Linked DNA regions of Hyalangium ruber. The protein of the gene in region 3 interacts with the protein of the main gene of each other region in a pairwise test. Links are inferred from orthologs where the notes say so. Each region holds a gene or a part of one and is shown on either strand. Other genes may lie near its edges.

Region 1 (4,362 bases), on a different replicon or contig from region 3:
AGTCCCTCTTCGTTCCCTACACCGGCAGCGGTGTGCTCGCCTCGGCGCTGGGCATGGAGAAGGTCTTCGCCAAGCAGATGTTCACCACCCACGGCATCCCCACGCCTCCTTATAAGGTGTTCACCGAGGCCCAGGCCGCCCGTGCGGCGGTCGACTCCCTGCCGTTCCCGTTCCCGGTGGTCGTGAAGCCCAGCCGCGAGGGCAGCAGCGTGGGCGTTCACGTCTGCAAGACGAAGGAGGCCTACCTGGCCGCCGTGGATGACGCCTCCAAGTACGCGGGCTTCCTCCTCGTCGAGCGCTTCATCAAGGGGCGCGAGGTGCAGGGCGCCGTGCTGGATGACGAGGCCCTGGGCGTCATCGAAGTGGTCGTCGCGCGGGAGTTCTACGACCAGGAGGCCAAGTACAAGGCCGGAAGTGGAACGCAGTATCTCTTCCCAGCACCCCTGCCCGCAGATCAGTATGCGCGGGTGAACGAGGTGTGCCTCGGCGCCCACAAGGCGCTGGGGTGCCGAGGGGCGTCGCGCTCCGACGTCATCGTCACCGAGGGAGGAGAAGTATTCGTGCTGGAGACCAACACGTTGCCGGGCATGACCGAGACCAGCCTGCTGCCGAAGATCGCCGCGGGGCGGGGTATCGACTTCCCAACGTTGTGCGAGCGGATTCTCCTCGGGGCCGCGCTCAAGGCCTGAGCAGCGCCAACCGCCCGATTTTCCTCCCACCCCTGGGGTTTTCCCCCAGCCCGGCAGATACAGCGACGTACCTGTAGCCAAAAACTGGCGCGGCGATCCAACCGCGCGCAGCATGCGGACCTCTTTTCCATGGCCTTTGGCAAGTCCCGAAATCGCCGCCGTCAGGACACCGCCCAGAAGAAGGACGCGGTGAAGGGCGCCGTGCGCACGCACGGGGCCTCGGTGGGCAAGGGGCTGTTGGCGGCGGTGCTGACCGCCGGGCTGGTGTGGGGTGGGGTGGAAGTGCGCAGCTGGGCGCTGTCGTCTCCGCGCTTCCAGCTTCAGGAGGTGAGCTTCACCGGCCTGTCGCGCGCCTCGCGCGCGGAGCTGGTGCGCCTGTCCGGCCTGGCGCCGGGACAGAACCTGTTCGCCATGGACGTGGCGACGCTCGAGCGGGCCATGCTCCAGCACCCGTGGGTGCGGGGCGTGGAGGTGACGCGGCACTTCCCGGCCACCGTCTCGGTGCAGGTGGTGGAGCACGCGCCGGCGGCGCTGGTGGTGCTGGGGGATTTGTACGTGCTGGACGATGAGGGCGAGCCCTTCAAGCGGGTGACTCCGGGCGATGGGTTGGACCTGCCGCTCGTCACCGGCGTGGAGCGCGACGCCTACGTGAAGGATCCCGACGGGGTGCGCGAGCGGATGCGCGCGGCGCTGGCGGTGGCGCACTCCTACGCGGCGCTCAAGCCGGGCCGCCACGAGCGGCTGTCCGAGGTGCGGCTGGAGGGCGCGGCGCTGGCGCTGGTGACGATGGCGGGGCAGGAAGTGCGGATGGGCGAGGGGGATGCGGACGCCAAGCTCTCGCGGCTGGCGCGCGTGCGGCGCGAGCTGAGCACGCGGGGACTGAGCGCGGATGTGATTCACCTGGACAACCGGGCTCGGCCCGGCTGGGTGGCAGTGAAGCTTTCGAACTCCGCCTCCGAGAGGAGCGGGGTCTCGACGCGGTAAGGGCACGCCCTTTCACGAGAGTGGGGGCACCGGGGAGGCAGTGGTCATGGCGAAGCAGAAGTCTGGGGAGATCATCGTCGGCCTCGACATCGGCACGACGAAGATCTGCGCGATCGTCGGGGAGCTCACCGACAGCGGCATCGACATCATCGGGATCGGCACCCACCCCTCCAAGGGATTGCGCAAGGGCGTCGTGGTCAACATCGAGGCGACCGTGGCCTCCATCCGCCGCGCGGTGGAGGAGGCCGAGCTGATGGCCGGCGCGGAGATCTCCCACGTGTACACCGGCATCGCCGGTGGCCACATCAAGGGCTTCAACTCCCAGGGCATCGTCGCGGTGAAGGACAAGGAGGTCCGCGAGGCGGACATCGCCCGCGTCATCGACGCGGCCAAGGCGGTGGCCATTCCCCTGGACCGCGAGGTGATTCACGTCCTGCCCCAGGAGTTCATCATCGACGACCAGGGCGGAATCAAAGAGCCGCTCGGCATGGCGGGCGTGCGCCTGGAGGCCAAGGTCCACATCGTCACGGGCGCCGTCTCCAGCGCGCAGAACATCGTGAAGTGCGCCAACCGCACCGGCCTCAACGTCTCCGACATCGTCCTGCAGCCGCTGGCCTCCGCCGAGGCGGTGCTGGGCGAGGAGGAGAAGGAGCTGGGCGTGTGCCTGGTGGACATCGGCGGCGGCACCACCGACATCGCCATCTTCGTGGGCGGCTCCATCGTCCACACCGCCGTCATCGCCCTGGGCGGCAACAACCTCACCAGTGACATCGCCATCGGCCTGCGCACCCCGGCGCACGAGGCAGAGCGCATCAAGCAGAAGTTCGGGTGCGCGCTCTCTTCCATGGTGAACAAGGATGAGACCATCGAGGTGCCGAGCGTGGGCGGCCGCCAGCCGCGCGTGCTCGGCCGGCAGATCCTCTGCGAGATCCTCGAGCCGCGCGTGGAGGAGATCTTCCAGCTCGTCCACCGCGAGATCCAGAAGTGCGGCTACGAGGATCTGCTCGCCTCGGGCGTGGTGATCACCGGTGGCTCGACGCTGCTGGCGGGCATGCCGGAGCTGGCCGAAGAGGTGCTCGGACTGCCAGTGCGCCGCGGTATGCCTCGCGGTATCGGCGGCCTGGTAGACGTGGTGAAGAGCCCCATGTACGCGACCGGCGTGGGCCTGGTCGTCTACGGCGCTCGCCACCTCGACCGCCGCATGTTCCGGATTCGCGAAGAGAACGTGTACAAGAAGGTCAAAGGCCGCATGCGTGAGTGGCTGGAGGAAATTTTCTAGTCCCGCTGCGCACCAAAACCCGGAAGTCAAGAAGAGGGATCCCCAAGTGGGATCCCTCTTTTTTTTGATCAACATTTCCCGAGTACAATCTTTGACGAAACGCTTCAGGTAGGAAGCTCTCATCCCACTTCCTACGTCGGTACCCATCTTCGATCGACTTCGGATACGAGCAGGCCAGTCGGGGACGCTCCATCCGGTCTTGGTACATCCAACTATGACGGTTTCCCTCACGTCTCCTCTTCGCTCCACTCACCGCCGCGTACTGGCGTCCGTGCTCCTGCTGGGAGTGCTGGGCATCGCCTGCGGCCAGGAGCCTCAGAACCCTGGTGCCGCCGCCGAGCAGCAGGAGGCACAGCCCGCTGCTCGCGCGGACACGTTGAAGGGCGCCTGGCTGGTGGCGCCGGACAAGAACGTGGCGTGGATGGTGGCGCCGGACGCGAACCTCCAGTTGGAGATCACCGAGTCGGCCGATCCGATCGTGGAGGGCGCGAACGTCACCTACAGCCTCAACATCGTGAACCTGGGGCCGAACGCGGCGACCAGCCCGTCGGTGGCGGTGAACCTGCCCGCCGGCTCGTTCTTCGGCAACGTCGATGCGGGGGGCTGGAACTGCAGCACCCCGGGGAACATCTACGTCTGGACCTGCACGCTGTCGTCGCTGGCGGTGAACGTCCCGCAGCTCATCAAGTTCACCATGCAGGCGCCCTTCCAGGACGACGTGCTGCTCAGCATGAACGCCACGATCTCCTCGCAGACGACGGACCCCATTCCGGGCAACAACACCGACGCGGAGGAGACGGTCGTCGGCGCGAACGATGCGCCGGTGAACACGTCGCCCATGACGCAGTCGACCCCCGAGGACGTGCCGATCATCTTCTCGACCGCCAACGGCAACCGCGTCTTCACCGCCGACCCCGATGTCTTCAATCGCAAGTTGCGGACGACCGTGCAGATCACCGGGGGAACCGCCCGCGGCACGCTGACGCTCAGCCGGACCACGGGACTGACGTTCCTGAATGGCGACGGCACCAACGATCCTTCTCAGCAGTTCGAGGCAACGCTGGCCGATACCAACGCCGCGCTGGAGGGAATGCGCTTCACTCCGGCCCAGGACTACTACGGCAACACGTCCATGGTCTTCTCGGTGTTGGACCTGGGCAACAGCGGTCTGGGAGGCGTCAAGACGGCCACTCGGTTCACCGAGATCAACGTCACGCCCAACGTGCCGGATCCGCCGAACGCGAACGATGACACCTTCGCGGTGCCCGGCGAGGCGGTGAACTACCCGCTGGACGTGCTGGCCAACGACACGTACCTGCCGGATCCACCCGAGCCGCTGGCCGTCACCGCCGTCACCCAGCCGGCCAACGGCACGGTGACCTTCACGGCGACGGGGGTGCTCTTCACTCC
Region 2 (4,239 bases), on a different replicon or contig from region 3:
GGTGCCCAAGGCCCACCTGTTCTCCTCGGGTGGAGTACACGTGGGCGCGGCGCTGCCCCTGGTCCTGCCCACGGGCTCGGACTTCCGTGGCGGCGCCTTCACCGTCCAGCCGCGGGTGCTCGGTGAGTGGAACAGCTCCGGCGGCCTGCGCGTGCTGGCCAACCTGGGCCTCAACCTCCGGCCCAAGGAGCAGCTGCGCAACCTGGTCGTCTCCAACGAGCTCGCCTACGGCGTGGGCGCCGAGGTGCCCTTCAGCCGCCAGCTCGCCGCCGGCGGCATGCTGGTCGGCGCCATGGGGCTCGGACAGGAGGGCTCCGAGGAGAGTCCGCTGGAGCTGCTGGCCACGGTGAAGTACCGCATCTCGGATGCGCTCTCCGCGCACCTGGGCGGCGGCCGGGGCCTCAGCAGCGGTTATGGCTCGCCGGGCTTCCGCGCCTTCGCGGGGGTGACCTGGGTGGCTCCGGGAGGAAGCTCCCAGGCCGCTCCCAAGGTCGAGCCGAAGCCCGAGGCCCCGCCGCAGCCCAAGGCGCCGGTGGACACGGACGGCGATGGGCTCCCGGACGACAAGGACCTCTGCCCTCAGGAGGCCGAGGACAAGGACGGCTTCGAGGACGAGAACGGCTGTCCCGACCCGGACAATGACAAGGACGGCCTGTTGGACGCGGCGGACGCGTGCGTGAACGAGCCGGAGACGAAGAACGGCTACGAGGACGCGGACGGCTGCCCCGACACGGTCCCGGACACGGACGGTGATGGGCTCACGGACGACAAGGACCGCTGCCCGCGCGAGCCCGAGGACAAGGATGGCTTCGAGGACGAGGACGGTTGCGCCGATCCGGACAACGACCGGGACGGTGTCGCCGACGCGGCCGACAAGTGCCCCAACGAGCCGGAGACCATCAACGGCGTGAAGGACGAGGACGGCTGCCCGGACAAGGGCAAGGTGAAGGTGCTCGTCGAGGGCGAGAAGGTCGTCATCCTCGAGAAGGTCTTCTTCGCCAACAGCAAGGCCACCATCCTCCCGAAGTCCTTCCCCCTGCTGAAGCAGGTGGCGCAGGTGCTGCGCGCCAACCCGCAGATCGAGAAGCTGCGGGTGGAGGGGCACACCGACGACAAGGGCGATGACGGGCAGAACCTGACCCTCTCCAAGAGCCGCGCGGAGGCCGTGCGCGAGCGCCTCATCCTGGAGGGCATCGAGGCGGACCGCCTGGAGGCGGTGGGCTTCGGCGAGGCCCGCCCGATCGCCAGCAACAAGACCGCCAAGGGCCGCGAGGACAACCGCCGCGTCGAGTTCTCCGTCACCAAGATCAAGGCCAAGGAGGTCGAGGTCGAGCAGCCCTGATGGACTCAGCTCACAGGGGAATGTCAGACCCCTGACCGAGACTGTCTTCGCCGACCGCCCTGCGGTTCGCGCTTCGGGGTGGATCTCCGGGGCGCTGCCGTCAGGGCGGTCGCGTTCCGGGGGCAGGGCAGGTGTCGCGCCGGGCTGAGATGAAGTCGCGATCCTGAGTCAAGATGGCGCGTGGGATCTCCGCGCCATACGGAGCAGATGTTCAGGTCGCGCGTAAGTCCCTGTCAGGACTCGGGGCTACAACGTCGTGCTACAGGCGAGTAGCGGAATACTTGCCAAAGATCCCGACTTGCTGATGATTGGTGGCCTTGGCGAACGCGTGCGGCGGTGCGCGCTTTCCGCCGAAAGGATCACCATGGACCAGTTCGAGCAGAACAAGCAGGCCGCGAAGATCCGTGTTGTTGGCGTGGGCGGGGCGGGGTGCAACGCGGTCAACACGATGATCATGGCCAAGCTGGAACGGGTCGACTTCATCGCCGCCAACACCGACGTCCAGGCGCTGGCCGCCAACAACGCTCCGACGCGGCTGCAGCTCGGACAGACGCTGACCAAGGGCCTGGGCGCGGGCGCCAACCCGGAGATGGGTCGCGAGGCCGCCCTGGAGTCCAAGGAGCAGATCGCCGCCGTGCTCGAGGGCGCGGACATGGTGTTCGTCACCGCCGGTATGGGCGGTGGCACCGGCACGGGGGCCGCCCCCATCATCGCCGACATCGCCAAGAGCCTGGGTTGCCTCACGGTGGGCGTGGTGACCAAGCCCTTCCTGTTCGAGGGCAACAAGCGCCGCAAGCAGGCCGAGCAGGGCCTCGTGGAGCTCAAGGCCGCGGTGGACACCCTCATCACCATCCCCAACCAGCGGCTGCTGACGCTCTCCACCGAGCCCATGCCGCTCCTGGAGACGTTCAAGCGCGCCGATGAGGTGCTGCTCAACGCCGTTCAGGGCATCTCGGACCTCATCCAGTACCACGGCTACATCAACGTGGACTTCGCGGATGTGAAGACCATCATGAGCGACAAGGGCCTGGCGCTCATGGGCACCGGCCGCTCCTCGGGCAACCAGCGCGCGCTCAACGCCATGCAGCAGGCCATCTCCAGCCCGCTGCTGGAGGACATCTCCATCGACGGCGCCACCGGCCTGCTCATCAATATTACTGGCGGCCGCGACATGACCCTGCAGGAGGTCAACGAGGCCCTCACGCTGGTGCATGACGCCGCCGACGGCGAGGCGGAGATCATCTTCGGCTCGCTCATCGACGAGGACATCAAGGACGAGGTGAAGATCACCATCATCGCCACGGGCTTCGTCCACCGCGAGGCGGCGCGTCAGCAGGCCCGTTCGGTGGCGGTAACGCCCACGCCGGTGCCGCTCGTCACCCGCCCGGCGCCCTCGGTGCTCAGCGCCGCCCGCGAGGAAGTGGCCAGCCTGGTCCCCGCCAAGGCCGGCAGCCGCTCCATGTCCTCCACGGAGAACAAGGCCCTCAGCACCCGCACGGCGGTGGTGAAGGACGCGGCGCTGCCGCTGGACGAGGATCAGTTCGACATCCCCACCTTCCTGCGTCGGCAGGGGCAGACGGAGATGCCGTAAGGGAGTAGGGCTGCGCTAGCCGCGGGGGAGGCGGGCCACGCTCGCCTCATCCCGGCCGGAGAGCGCGTCACTGCGCGAGAAGAGGGTGTCGAGCTCCTCGTACACCTCTTCGATGCGCTCGGGCAGGCGCGGGGGAGGCACCACGCCCTCACCGGCCAGCAGGTCCACCAGGGTGGTGGCGCGCTGCAGCAACTGCCGCGCCTTGAGCAGGGCTCGGCCCATCTGCGTGCCTTGCGGCGAGAAGAGCGTACCGCCCTGGTAGAGAGTCTCCAGCGCCACGCGGTTGGCCGCCATGCGGTCCGCCAGCCGAGCGCGGTACAGCTCCAGCCGCCGCTCGCGCCGAGCACCCAGGAGATCCAGCACCGTTCCCGCACCTGTGTCGTTCTGCTTCACGGGGCGCAAGGTACGCCAGGGCCGAGGGCCGCCGCAACGGTGCGACGGAGCTGTGCGGGCCTGTACGAAGGTGTGACGAGCCCTCGCCTGCTCGCTTGTCAGGCCTGGGGGCGGGGATTAGGTTGGCCGGCCTTCCGAGCCCAGGGTGCCAGCCATGTTCAAGAAGCTGCTCATCGCCAACCGGGGTGAGATCTCCCGCCGAATCGGTGCCGTGGCCCGAGGCATGGGGATCTCCACCGTCGCCATCTACTCCGACGCCGACGCGGAGCTGCCCTTCGTGAAGGAGGCGGACGAGGCGGTGCGCATCGGCCCCGCGCCCGCCAAGGACAGCTACCTGAACATCCCCGCCATCCTCGAGGCGGCGAAGAAGACGGGCGCCGAGGCGGTACACCCCGGCTACGGCTTCGTCTCGGAGAACGCCGAGTTCGCCACCGCGTGCAAGGAGGCCGGCATCGTCTTCGTGGGCCCTCCGCCCGAGGCCATGCTGCGGATGAAGGACAAGAGCCAGGCGCGCAAGCTGGTGGCGGCCGCGGGCGTGCCCGTGGTGCCCGGCAGCGAGGACGTGGTGCCGGACGTGCAGAGCGCGCTCGCGGGCGCCGAGCGCATCGGCTACCCGGTGCTCTGCAAGGCGGCGGGCGGCGGCGGTGGCATCGGCATGGCCGCGGCGAAGGATCCGGCCGAGCTGGAGAAGGTCTACCGCCAGTGTACGGACCGGGCGAAGGCAGCCTTCGGCCGCGAGGGCGTCTACCTGGAGCGCTACTTCCCGGCGCCGCGTCACATCGAGGTGCAGATCCTCGGCGACCACCACGGCCACCTCATCCACTGCCTGGAGCGCGAGTGCTCCATCCAGCGGCGCCACCAGAAGGTGGTGGAGGAGGCGCCCTCGCCGCTGTTCGCGGGCGGCAAGAACGCG
Region 3 (4,240 bases):
GGTGTGCCTCGCGGGCATCGCCATGCCCTTCATCACGCGGGAGGTGTCCCTCATCAATGGGCTGTCCCGGCCCGTGGAGGTGTCCGTGGATGGGCGGCGGACCTTCCAAGTGGCGCCCGGCAGCCAACTGACCATCTCCCTGCGGAGCCTCAGCGGGCCCCACAAGTTCGAAGCGCGCTGGCCCGGAGAGACGAAGCCCTTCGAGGAGTTCTCCCTGAGGGCGGAGCAGCGCAACTTCTACAACGTGCTGGGCGCGGCCTCGTTCATGGTGGACGACGCGGCCGAGTACACCCCCCCGCGCCGGGTGGATTTTCGCGCCGGAGCCCTGGGCCCCGACGACATGATGTGGAAGGAACGGCTCAACTGGGAGGAGACCGTCCAGGAGCACGCCGATGCCGGGCGCTTGCAGGCCGCCGGAGAGCTGGCCCAGAGCATCGCCCTGGCGGACCCCACCTCGCTCCGGGCTCGCGAGGCGGCCGCGCACTGGCTCATGCGGTACAACCCGTCGAAGGCGCTGGAGTTCGCCCAGCGGCTCATCTCTCGCTACCCGGACGACCGCGCCGCCCATGAGCTCTTCCAAGACGTCTATGGCCTGCTGGGACATGAGACGACCGGAGCCTACGTCTCGATGGACAAAGCGGCTCCGGACGCCTCCGTCGGGCGGGCCCTGGTGCAAGCGCGCTCCCGTCGGCCGGAGGAACAGCGCGAGGCCTACGCGCGCGTCCTGGAGCGCTTTCCCGATTCATTCGAGGCCCAGCGCGCGATGGCCCGCCTCCGTCTCGCGGATGGCTACCCGCAGCGAGCGCTGGAGCTGCTCGATGAGGCGCTCGTCAAGGCGCCCGAGTCCGTGGAGGACCTGGAGCTGCGTGTGCGCGCCCTCATCGCCCTCAAGCGGGTGGGGGAGGCTTCCCGTGCCGTGCAGCGGTATGTGGAGGCCACGGCCCGGCCACGGCGCTCCTGGGAGCTGGCGGTGCTCGCGGGTCGACTGGCCCGCCTCGCGGGACCGGACCGCACGCCGTACATCACGGACCCCCTCCTCCCCGCCGAGTTCATGGAGTCGCCGGCAGCTCAGTTGCGCTTCACGCTCATGACTGGCTTCCGCACCTTGAAGGACGAGGAGCTGAACTTCACGGGCAACGTCACGGAGCGGGAGTCCCTCTGGCTCGCCTTCCTCATCCTCGGCAACGCGGAGAAGGCCGCGGCTCAGGTCTCCTCGGCCAAGGACGGCGTGCTCAACCGCCTGCCCCTGGAGGCCGCAGCGATCCTCGCCCTGGAGCTCACGCGACAGGGGGACACCCAGGCCGCGGAGCGCCTCTTCGGAACGCACTTCGCGCTCATGAAGGCCCGCAAGCCGCTCGAGGCCTATGTGCGCTCGGGCGAGGTGCAGCCCCGCTTTCCGATGCTGCCGCCGGACCTGCTCGCCGTCGCCTACCTGGTGCGCGCTCGCGCCGTCGACAAGGACGCCTTCATCGAGCGGGCCTATGCGCGCTGGACAGACGGGCTCGGTGGCTTCGCCCGCCGCGCGCTCGACCCCGACTACGTGGAGCCCGAGTACCGAGACGTGAAGCCCGTCGACGGGCCTCAGCCTCGGCTTCCCCGGCCGTGGAGCGTGCCTTAGGCCGGCTGGGTGACCTGGCGCAGGATGTCGAGCGACTCCAGCGCCTTGCCCGCGCCAATCACCACCGCCGACAGCGGGTCCTCCGCCAGGAACACCGGCAGGCCCGTCTCCTCGCGCAGCAGCGTGTCCAGGTTCTTCAGCAGCGCGCCACCGCCCGCGAGCACGATTCCGCGGTCGGCGATGTCACCGGCGAGCTCCGGCGGCGTGCGCTCCAGCGTCAGCTTCACCGCCTCGACGATGCCGTTGACGGGCTCGGCCAGCGCGTCGCGCACCTCGTCGCTGCTCACCGTCAGCGTGCGCGGCACGCCCGCCACCAGGTCGCGACCCTTGATCTCCATGGTCATGACCTCGTCGGTCGGGTACGCCGTGCCGATGCCCATCTTGATGGCCTCGGCCGTGCGCTCACCGATGAGCAGGTTGTACTTGCGCTTGACGTACTGGATGATCGCCTCGTCCAGCTTGTCGCCGCCGATGCGCACGCTCTTGGCGAAGACGATGCCGGCCAGGCTGATGACCGCCACGTCGGAGGTGCCACCGCCGATGTCGACGATCATGTTGCCGCTGGGCTCCGTCACCGGAAGCCCCGCGCCAATCGCCGCCGCCATGGGCTGCTCGATGAGGTAGACCTCGCGGGCGCCCGCGTTGGCCGCCGCCTCGCGCACCGCCCGGCGCTCCACCTCGGTAATCCCCGAGGGGATGCCGATGATGATGCGCGGGTTGACGAGCGTCTTGCGGTTGTGGGCGCTCTGGATGAAGTAGCGCAGCATCGCCGCGGTAATTTCGAAGTCGGCGATGACGCCGTCCTTCATGGGGCGGATGGCCACGATGTTGCCCGGGGTTCTCCCGAGCATCTCCTTGGCCTCCTTGCCCACGGCGAGCACCTTCTTGCCACCGCGTGCGTCCTGCTGCACGGCCACCACCGAGGGTTCGTTCGAGACGATGCCCTGGCCGCGGATGTAGATGAGCGTGTTCGCCGTGCCCAGGTCGATTGCCAGGTCACGCGAGAAGAGGGTGTGAAGCCAGTCGAACATACGGGGGCGGGAACTTTCAGGACGGCGGCGGAATTTCCCCAGGGTGAACAAACACCGCGAGCGCAGTGAAGGTATTACTACGTGGCGCGCGGTGCTGAAAGAAAAGCCACCTCTCGTGTCGAGACGTGGGCTGGAGAGCACTCGGCCAGGGAAGGGCCCTCAGCCCACCGGAGAGGGCAGGGCGTCCGCCCCCAGGGGTACATCCTCCCGGGGCTCCGCCCGCTCGGCCGTCAGGGCTCCCTGGAAGGTTGCAGCCGTAGCACCCGCCTCCACCTCGGTGGAGCCGGCGTGGGGGGGCGGTAACACCTCCCCGTTCTCCACGGCGTGGCGGAACTCGGGCGTCTGCCGCAGGGCCTCGCTGGTGACGCGCAGCAGGGCTTCGCGTACCGGCTCGAAGGCCAGTCCGGCGGCGTACCAGAAGGGGAAGTAGTCCAGGCGCACGAGCCCCTTCACGCTCCAGCCTCGCTTTTCGTAGTCCCAGGGGCAGCGGCCGAGTGCCCGGCGCAGCAGCCAGCCGGTGGCGTACTCGGCCCCGAAGATGACGGCGGTGTAGGCAAGGGCCCGTATCGGGCGGGGCAGGAAGCGCAGCCGGTCATGGAGGAACTCCATGCTCAGCGCCGTGGCGCCATAGATGGGGTGCATCCACAGGTACGTCTTCGCCGTACCATGGCTGTCCTTGTGGAGGAGGGCGGCATGCGCGCCGGTGAAGCACACCTCGAGCACCCAGCCCGCACACCCGTAGAGAAGGAATCTGGCGATCACCCTCAGAAGGTAAGAATCCCCCCCCCAACGGTCAGGCCTACCCTCCGGTCCAATGAGGGGGTGTTCCCCAGCGCGCGATTGGGGACCGCCTCCGCCCCGTTACGGTGTCCGAGGGGCGACAGGCTCGGGAAACGCTGTCGGGCAATGAACAGGCCCTAGCGCTTCAGGGCGTACTTGGCGATGACGTAGAGGGCGCGTACTCCGTCCTTCCAGCCGATCTTCTTGCCCTCCTCGTAGGTGCGCCCGTGGTAGCTGATGGGCACCTCGTAGACGCGCCAGTTGCCCCGGGCAATCTTGGCCGTCACCTCGGGCTCGAAGCCGAAGCGCTCCTCCTCCACGGTGATGGAGCGCAGCACCTCGGCGCGGAAGGCCTTGTAGCAGGTCTCCATGTCCGTGAGGTTCAGCCCGCTGGTCATGTTGGAGAGCATGGTCAGCGCGTTGTTCATGACGGTGTGCCAGAAGTAGAGCACCCGCCGGGGCGTGCCGGTGAAGCGGCTGCCGAAGACGACGTCTGCCTCGCCATCGAGGATGGGCTGGATGACGCGCTGGATGTCGCGCGGGTCGTACTCCAGGTCCGCGTCCTGGACGATGATGATGTCGCCGGAGGCCTCGGCGAAGCCCCGCCGCAGCGCCGCGCCCTTGCCCTGGTTCTGGGGCTGGAAGAGCACCTTGAGGTCGTTGCGGTTCGTCGGGTTGCCGCCCAGCAGCGCCAGCCCCTTCTCGGAGAGCTGCTCGAGGAACTCGCGGCTGCCATCCTTGGAGCAGTCGTCCACGAGCACCAGCTCCTTGGGGAAGTCCACGGCGATGCAGCGCCGGAGCAGCTCCGCCA

The links.
Region 1: the proteins of SYV04_RS15520 (region 3) and ftsA interact in binary tests that used the Escherichia coli proteins (3 or more experiments, as listed by UniProt). The link is inferred for Hyalangium ruber from one-to-one orthologs.
Region 2: the proteins of SYV04_RS15520 (region 3) and ftsZ interact in binary tests that used the Escherichia coli proteins (3 or more experiments, as listed by UniProt). The link is inferred for Hyalangium ruber from one-to-one orthologs.

Annotation. Positions count from the first base shown.
Region 1 is NZ_JAXIVS010000006.1:404,856-409,217, forward strand. The notes cover bases 883-3,835. They hold ftsA (cell division protein FtsA), read left to right. Parts: upstream 883-1,719; coding sequence 1,720-2,952; downstream 2,953-3,835. Other genes in these bases: SYV04_RS19795 (cell division protein FtsQ/DivIB), read left to right, coding at 883-1,673; SYV04_RS19805 (Ig-like domain-containing protein), read left to right, coding at 3,224-3,835. Also shown: SYV04_RS19790 (D-alanine--D-alanine ligase), read left to right, coding at 1-689; more of SYV04_RS19795, read left to right, coding at 819-882; more of SYV04_RS19805, read left to right, coding at 3,836-4,362. UniProt on the Escherichia coli protein: Essential cell division protein that assists in the assembly of the Z ring. May serve as the principal membrane anchor for the Z ring.
Region 2 is NZ_JAXIVS010000006.1:421,425-425,663, forward strand. What follows is about bases 990-3,819. They hold ftsZ (cell division protein FtsZ), read left to right. Parts: upstream 990-1,706; coding sequence 1,707-2,933; downstream 2,934-3,819. Other genes in these bases: SYV04_RS19805 (Ig-like domain-containing protein), read left to right, coding at 990-1,342; SYV04_RS19815 (hypothetical protein), read right to left, coding at 2,949-3,296; SYV04_RS19820 (acetyl-CoA carboxylase biotin carboxylase subunit), read left to right, coding at 3,481-3,819. Also shown: more of SYV04_RS19805, read left to right, coding at 1-989; more of SYV04_RS19820, read left to right, coding at 3,820-4,239. UniProt on the Escherichia coli protein: Essential cell division protein that forms a contractile ring structure (Z ring) at the future cell division site. The regulation of the ring assembly controls the timing and the location of cell division.
Region 3 is NZ_JAXIVS010000004.1:797,578-801,817, reverse strand. What follows is about bases 633-3,463. They hold SYV04_RS15520 (rod shape-determining protein), read right to left. Parts: upstream 2,650-3,463; coding sequence 1,615-2,649; downstream 633-1,614. Other genes in these bases: SYV04_RS15515 (putative ABC transporter permease), read right to left, coding at 2,809-3,411; SYV04_RS15525 (tetratricopeptide repeat protein), read left to right, coding at 633-1,618. Also shown: more of SYV04_RS15525, read left to right, coding at 1-632; SYV04_RS15510 (glycosyltransferase family 2 protein), read right to left, coding at 3,567-4,240. UniProt on the Escherichia coli protein: Forms membrane-associated dynamic filaments that are essential for cell shape determination. Acts by regulating cell wall synthesis and cell elongation, and thus cell shape.